Regions from separate parts of the Clostridium sp. NSJ-145 genome, predicted to be linked through region 3. Evidence: predicted binding sites of a transcription regulator. Region 3 holds the regulator's gene; each other region holds the start of a gene.
What was found. The regulator Rex, encoded in region 3, represses fermentation and respiration genes when NADH is low (regulators of the CRP and FNR family bind a similar motif). The targets are predictions, from matches to a motif close to ATTGTTAANNNNTTAACAAT.
Positions count from the first base shown of each region.

Region 1: a site for Rex is predicted at 625-644, ahead of adhE (bifunctional acetaldehyde-CoA/alcohol dehydrogenase). Genes of this name have one in related genera too.
Region 2: a site for Rex is predicted at 1,278-1,297, ahead of LQE93_RS06790 (acetyl-CoA C-acetyltransferase). Genes of this name have one in related genera too.

Region 1 is NZ_JAJNOS010000007.1:89,387-91,669, reverse strand. Features, by position in the region: gene LQE93_RS07875 (hypothetical protein) at 15-599, shown strand; gene adhE (bifunctional acetaldehyde-CoA/alcohol dehydrogenase) at 903-2,283, shown strand, end outside.
Region 2 is NZ_JAJNOS010000006.1:47,970-50,252, forward strand. Features, by position in the region: gene upp (uracil phosphoribosyltransferase) at 1-415, shown strand, start outside; gene LQE93_RS06785 (deoxycytidylate deaminase) at 647-1,141, shown strand; gene LQE93_RS06790 (acetyl-CoA C-acetyltransferase) at 1,332-2,283, shown strand, end outside.
Region 3 is NZ_JAJNOS010000008.1:126,229-128,511, forward strand. Features, by position in the region: gene LQE93_RS08950 (manganese efflux pump MntP) at 211-777, shown strand; gene LQE93_RS08955 (redox-sensing transcriptional repressor Rex) at 962-1,621, shown strand; gene LQE93_RS08960 (short-chain-enoyl-CoA hydratase) at 1,984-2,283, shown strand, end outside.

The sequences.
Region 1 (2,283 bases), on a different contig from region 3:
TACGAGGTGAAGAAATGTGGCAAGATGTACTTATGATAATAGCGATAGGGTTATCTGTATATAGTATATATGATTTTGGTTCTATGATAATTAAAAAGATTATAAATAATACAAAAATATCTAAAAAGATATATAGTTTTAAAGGTAAAATTAGATATTATCCTTTACTTGGATTAATTATATTTATGAGTAATTTAATTGGATTAACCAAAAAAAGTGATGAGGAAATAATTATTAGTAAATATATGTTAAGTGTAATGGTACAGAAACTTTATAGTAAATCTGGAACTTTAAATAAGCTGACTATAGGTATTTTGAGTCTTTTTTTAATAATAAATTTTATTTTAAGTATACTTGTAAAACCTATTATGTATGAAGAAGGAATTGTATGTTATGATGGAAATTTTTTATCATGGGATAAGATAAAATCAATAACTACCGTACAAAATCAGATAGGTAGTAGAAAGTTTATAGTTATTAATACGGCTAACAAAGAAATATACCTTAGAGTAGCTAATAGTGAGAGTAATAAAGTAAAAGAAATAATATTTAATAAAACTGGTATAGTAAATAAGGAAATAGTAACAGAATTTAATTAGGATTGATAATACATACACAAAAGCAATTGTTATCTATATAACAATTGCTTTTGTGCTTTAAAAGTAAAAAAAGGATAAAAAGGAAATAATGAATAAAAATATCTGTAAATATAAAGGTTTTACAAGGGGGAGAAGTATTTAAAAATAAAACTCAAAAATTACCATAAAAAAAGATTGACAAAAAATAAACAATAGAATAAAATAAAGACATAGGAGATGTTAAAAAAATAACAAACACAGTATAAGTTAAATAACTAAAATAAGTAAATAAGTAAAATTCATATATATTTAGGAGGAAATAGAATGATAGTAACAAATGCTCAAGAGTTAACAAAAAGAATTGAAGAATTAAGAAAGGCTCAAAGAGAATTTTCAAAATTTAATCAAGAACAAGTTGATGAAATTTTTAGACAAGCAGCTTTAGCAGCTAACCATAATAGAATTAAATTAGCGAAGATGGCTGTTGAAGAAACAGGAATGGGAATAGTTGAAGACAAAGTAATTAAAAATAACTTTGCAGCTGAATATATATATAATCAATATAAAAACTTAAAAACTTGTGGGGTTTTAGAAGAAGATAAAACAAATGGTATTACTAAAATCGCTGAGCCAATCGGAGTTATTGCAGCAATAGTTCCAACAACAAACCCAACATCAACAGCGATATTTAAGTGTTTAATAGCCTTAAAAACTAGAAATGCAATAATAATATCACCACATCCAAGAGCTAAAAAAGCGACAATTGAAGCAGCTAGAATAGTATTAGATGCAGCGGTAAAAGCTGGAGCTCCAGAAGGAATAATTGGATGGATAGATGAACCATCAGTTGAATTATCACAAAATGTTATGAGAGAGTCAGATATAATTCTTGCAACAGGTGGGCCAGCAATGGTTAAAGCTGCTTACTCATCAGGAAGACCAGCTTTAGGTGTTGGAGCAGGTAATACACCAGCAATTATAGATGAAAGTGCACATATTAAAATGGCTGTAAATTCAATTTTATTATCAAAAACATTTGATAACGGAGTTATTTGTGCATCAGAACAATCAATAATAGTTTTAGAACAAGTTTATAATGAAGTGAGAACTGAATTAGCTGAAAGAGGAGCGTATATCCTTAAAGGTGAAGAAATAGATAAAGTAAGAAAAGTTATTTTAAATGAAAGAGGCGGCTTAAATGCTGATATAGTTGGACAAACTGCTCATAAGATAGCAACAATGGCTGGTGTTGATGTTCCAGAAACAACTAAAGTATTAGTTGGAGAAGTTACATCTGTTGAATTAGAAGAACCATTCTCTCATGAAAAATTATCTCCAGTTTTAGCTATGTACAAGGCTACTACATTTGAAGAAGCTTTAGATAAAGCTGATAGATTAATTGAATTAGGTGGTATGGGACATACTTCAATCCTTTATACAGATCAAATAATAAATAGAGATAGAGTATTAGTATTTGGCGAAAGAATGAAAACTGCTAGAACTTTAATAAATATGCCAGCAGCTCAAGGGGCAATCGGAGATTTATATAACTTCAAATTAGCACCATCATTAACATTAGGATGCGGTTCTTGGGGTGGAAACTCAGTTTCAGAAAATGTTGGTCCTAAGCATTTAATAAACGTTAAGAGTATAGCTGAAAGGAGAGAAAATATGCTTTGGTTTAGAGTTCCAGAAAAAACTTACT
Region 2 (2,283 bases), on a different contig from region 3:
GGCAATAGTTCCTATATTAAGAGCTGGGCTTGGTATGGTTGATGGAATACTTAACTTAATACCAGCAGCTAAGGTTGGTCATATTGGATTATATAGAGATGAAGAAACTCTACAACCAGTAGAATATTTCTGTAAACTTCCTCAAGACATAGCAGAAAGAGATGTAATAGTTGTAGATCCAATGTTAGCTACAGGTGGATCAGCTGCTGATGCTATAATGTTATTAAAGCAAAGAGGAGCTAAAAAAATAAGATTAATGTGCCTAATTTCCTCACCAGAAGGAATAGAGTTAGTACAAAAACAACATCCAGATGTTGGTATATACGTAGCTGCTATAGATGAAAAACTAAATGAAAAAGGATATATAGTACCAGGATTAGGTGATGCTGGAGATAGACTTTTCGGAACTAAGTAATAAAAAACGAAGCATGCGCTTCGTTTTTTGTATAAAGTACGAATGACTTTTTAAGTTAAGAATGAAAAGTTAAAGATGAAACTACTAGGTAGTTTATAGACTTATAAATATTTAAAATCAGATTAGTTAATTATATTCCTAAAGTCTTAATTCTAAATTCTTAAAGTTTAATTGAATAAATTGTTATAATAACTATTCTATTAACCTAATATATATTAAGGTGGTGTTTTTATGAAAAGAGAAACTTACTTAAAATGGGATGATTATTTTATGTCTGTAGCTTTATTATCAGGAATGAGGAGTAAAGACCCTAGTACGCAAGTAGGGGCTTGTATAGTTAATAGTTCTAATATAATCGAAAGTATAGGATATAATGGTCTTCCTAAAGGGTGCTCTGATGATGAATTCCCTTGGGAAAGAGAAGGAGAAACATTAGATACAAAATATCTTTATGTAGTACATGCAGAATTAAATGCAATATTAAATGCTAAAGGAAAAGACTTAAGTGGATGCATTATATATGTTGCGTTATTTCCGTGTAATGAATGTGCTAAGGCTATTATTCAATCTGGAATAAAGGAAGTAGTATATTTAAGTGATAAATATGCTGATACAGATTCAGTGAAAGCTTCAAAAAAAATGTTTAGTGCTACAGGTGTTAAATTAAGACAGCTTATACCGAAAGAAAAAGATATACATTTATCAATGGACATTGAAAATATATAGATGAGAGTAATATGTTAGAATATTAAATCATATATAAAAGAGTGTTTTACATAAAAAAAGATGATGTAAAATAAATACAAAATATCCAAAATATGGTTGAGAATTAAAAGGGGCAAATGTTATAATAAAGCTATTAATTGTTAAACAATTAATAGCTTTATTGTTTATGAAATTGATGGGAGGGTATATTATGAGAGAAGTAGTAATTGTTAGTGCAGTAAGAACTGCAATTGGATCTTTTGGGGGAGCATTAAAAGATGTTCCAGCAGTAGATTTGGGTTCTTTAGTAATTAAAGAAGCAGTAAATAGGGCAGGAATAAAACCAGAATTAGTTGAAGAAGTTTTAATGGGAAATGTTATACAAGCTGGATTAGGACAAAATGTTGCAAGACAAGCATCTGTTAAAGCAGGATTACCAGTAGAAGTACCAGCTATGACGATAAATATGGTTTGTGGATCAGGATTAAGAACTGTATCATTAGCAGCTCAAATGATTAAAACTGGAGATGTAGATATAGTTGTTGCAGGGGGAATGGAAAGTATGTCTCAAGCTCCATATGCATTAAAAAGTGCTAGATGGGGACAAAGAATGAATGATGGTAAGATGTTAGATACAATGATAAATGATGCATTAACAGATGCATTTAATAATTATCATATGGGAGTTACAGCTGAAAATATAGCTAAAGAGTGGGGATTAACAAGGGAAATGCAAGATGAATTTTCTCTAAATTCACAATTAAAAGCTGAAAAGGCTATAAAAGATGGCAGATTTGTTGATGAAATAGTACCTGTAGTTATTCCTCAAAGAAAAGGAGAACCAAAGGTATTTGCACAAGATGAATTTCCAAGGTTCGGATCTACAATTGAAGGTATGGCTAAATTAAGACCTGCATTTATAAAAGATGGTACTGTAACAGCTGCAAATTCATCAGGTATTAATGATGGTGCAGCAGCAGTAGTGGTTATGAGTGCTGAAAAAGCAGCAGAATTAGGAATTAAACCAATGGCAAAGATAGTTTCTTATGGAAGCAAAGGATTAGATCCATCAATTATGGGATATGGACCTTTTTATGCAACTAAAAAGGCATTAGAAAATACAGGTTTAACAGTTGAAGATATGGATTTAATAGAAGCAAACG
Region 3 (2,283 bases):
CATCGCATCTTGTAACAAAGTCAACATATTGATGTGAATACATCTGGCTTTGTTTTAAATTGTGAGACTTATGTATAACGAATCTGCTACGTTATACATAAGTCTCTATTTTTTTAGGAAAAATAAGATGAAACTTTAAGTAAAATAATTGATAGGTATTAATATTAATTTAAATATAAAAATATAAGAGTTTAAAATGTGGAGGAGATTATGGATTTATTAAGTTTAGTTTTTTTAGCAGTAGGGTTAGCGATGGATGCTTTTGCTGTTTCAGTAGCATTAGGTCTAAAAATTCCAGTAAAGGAGAAATGGAGAATAGCATTAAAAGCAGGATTGTTTTTTGGTATAGCACAAGGAGTTATGCCTTTAATTGGATGGATATTAGGAAATGGATTTAGTAGCTATATCGAAAAGTTTGATCATTGGATAGCATTTATTCTTTTATCTATTATCGGAGGAAAAATGATTTATGAAGCAATTCATCCTGATGAAGATGGGGATGATGAAGTAGATACTGGAATGAAAAGAATGTTTATATTAGCTATTGCAACAAGTATAGATGCATTAGCTGTAGGAGTTAGTTTTGCATTTCTAAATGTAAATATTATAACTGCTGTATTGATTATTGGAATAATAACCCTTGTAACTTCAGCTATAGGTGTTATAATAGGAAAGATATTTGGAGATTTATTTTCAGGTAAAGCTGAAATGGTTGGTGGAGTTATTCTGATATTAATAGGGGTAAAAATTTTATTAGAACACCTTGGAATATTTTAAAAAATAATATACACTATTACTTGTTTGATATACATTTAATAAAAAAATATTTACGAAAATAGCTCATCTATATTATTTTGATATATAGAATACTTGCTAAAAGTATGTTATTATATTATCAATGTATAAAAGTAGAGAAAGTGGACTTAATTAAATATAAGATACTTTAAGGAGAATTTAGATTATGGAAAGAAAAAAACACGTTTCTATGGCTGTAATTAAAAGATTACCTAAATACCATAGATATCTACAAGAGTTAATGGCAAATGATGTAGATAGAATTTCTTCAAAAGAGCTTGGGGAAAAAATAGGTTTTACAGCTTCACAAATAAGACAAGATTTAAATAATTTTGGAGATTTCGGACAACAAGGCTATGGATATAATGTAAAAGATCTTTATAACCAAATAGGATTAATATTAGGGTTAGACAGAGAATATAAAGCTTTAATAGTTGGAGCTGGTAATATAGGTCAAGCAATTGCTAACTATAGATTTTCTAAAGCAGGATTAAATATTAATGCAATTTTTGATGCAAATCCAAAATTATTAGGAATGAAGATTAGAGATATTGAGATACAAGATATTGATGAGTTAGAAAGATATGCACAAGCAAACCCAACAGACGTTGGAATTATTTGTGTACCAAGAATAAATGCCCAAAAGGTATGTGATATTCTAGTTAAATGTGGAATAAAGGGAATATGGAATTTTGCCCCTGTAGATTTAAAAGTACCAAGTGACGTAATAGTTGAAAATGTACACCTATCAGAGAGTTTATTAACTTTAATATATCTAATGCATAGCGAAGCAGCAGAACATGAACAAGATCAACAGGATGAATAGTCTTAGAAAAAGAATATTTATTTAATGAGAACATAATATATACATATATACTTTCAAAGTAGTAATAATTTACTATTTTGAAAGTATATTTTTTTATTTTTTAGGAGGATTATATTTAATTTTGATTGTGAAAAGAGCAGATAAAATTAAATATGGTAAAAAATAACTTAAATGTAAAAAGTTATTGAAAAGCTCTTTGTAAAGTAATATAATAATCACAGAAATTAAATTATTCCAATTACTATACTGAAGACGACAAGAAAGTATATTTTTTTAGCGATAATTGTTATAAAATTAACAATTGGTGATGATTTATGCTTTTTTTGATGATGAATTTTGTATAAAAGAGAGGAATGTTGAGAATGCAAGTTGATGTTGAGTTAAAAAATGTAATTTTTGAAACTGAAGGTAATTTAGCGACTATTACTATTAATAGACCAAAAGCTTTAAATGCCTTAAATTCAGACACTTTGAGAGAGTTAGACATAGTAATAGATAGCATTGAAAATAATAGTGATATTTATTGTGTAATAGTTACAGGAGCTGGTCAAAAAGCTTTCGTAGCTGGAGCTGATATTGCAGAAATGAAAGATTTAAATTCAACAGAGGCTGAGGAGTTTGGATTACTTGGTAATAAAGTATTTAGAAGATTAGAAACATTA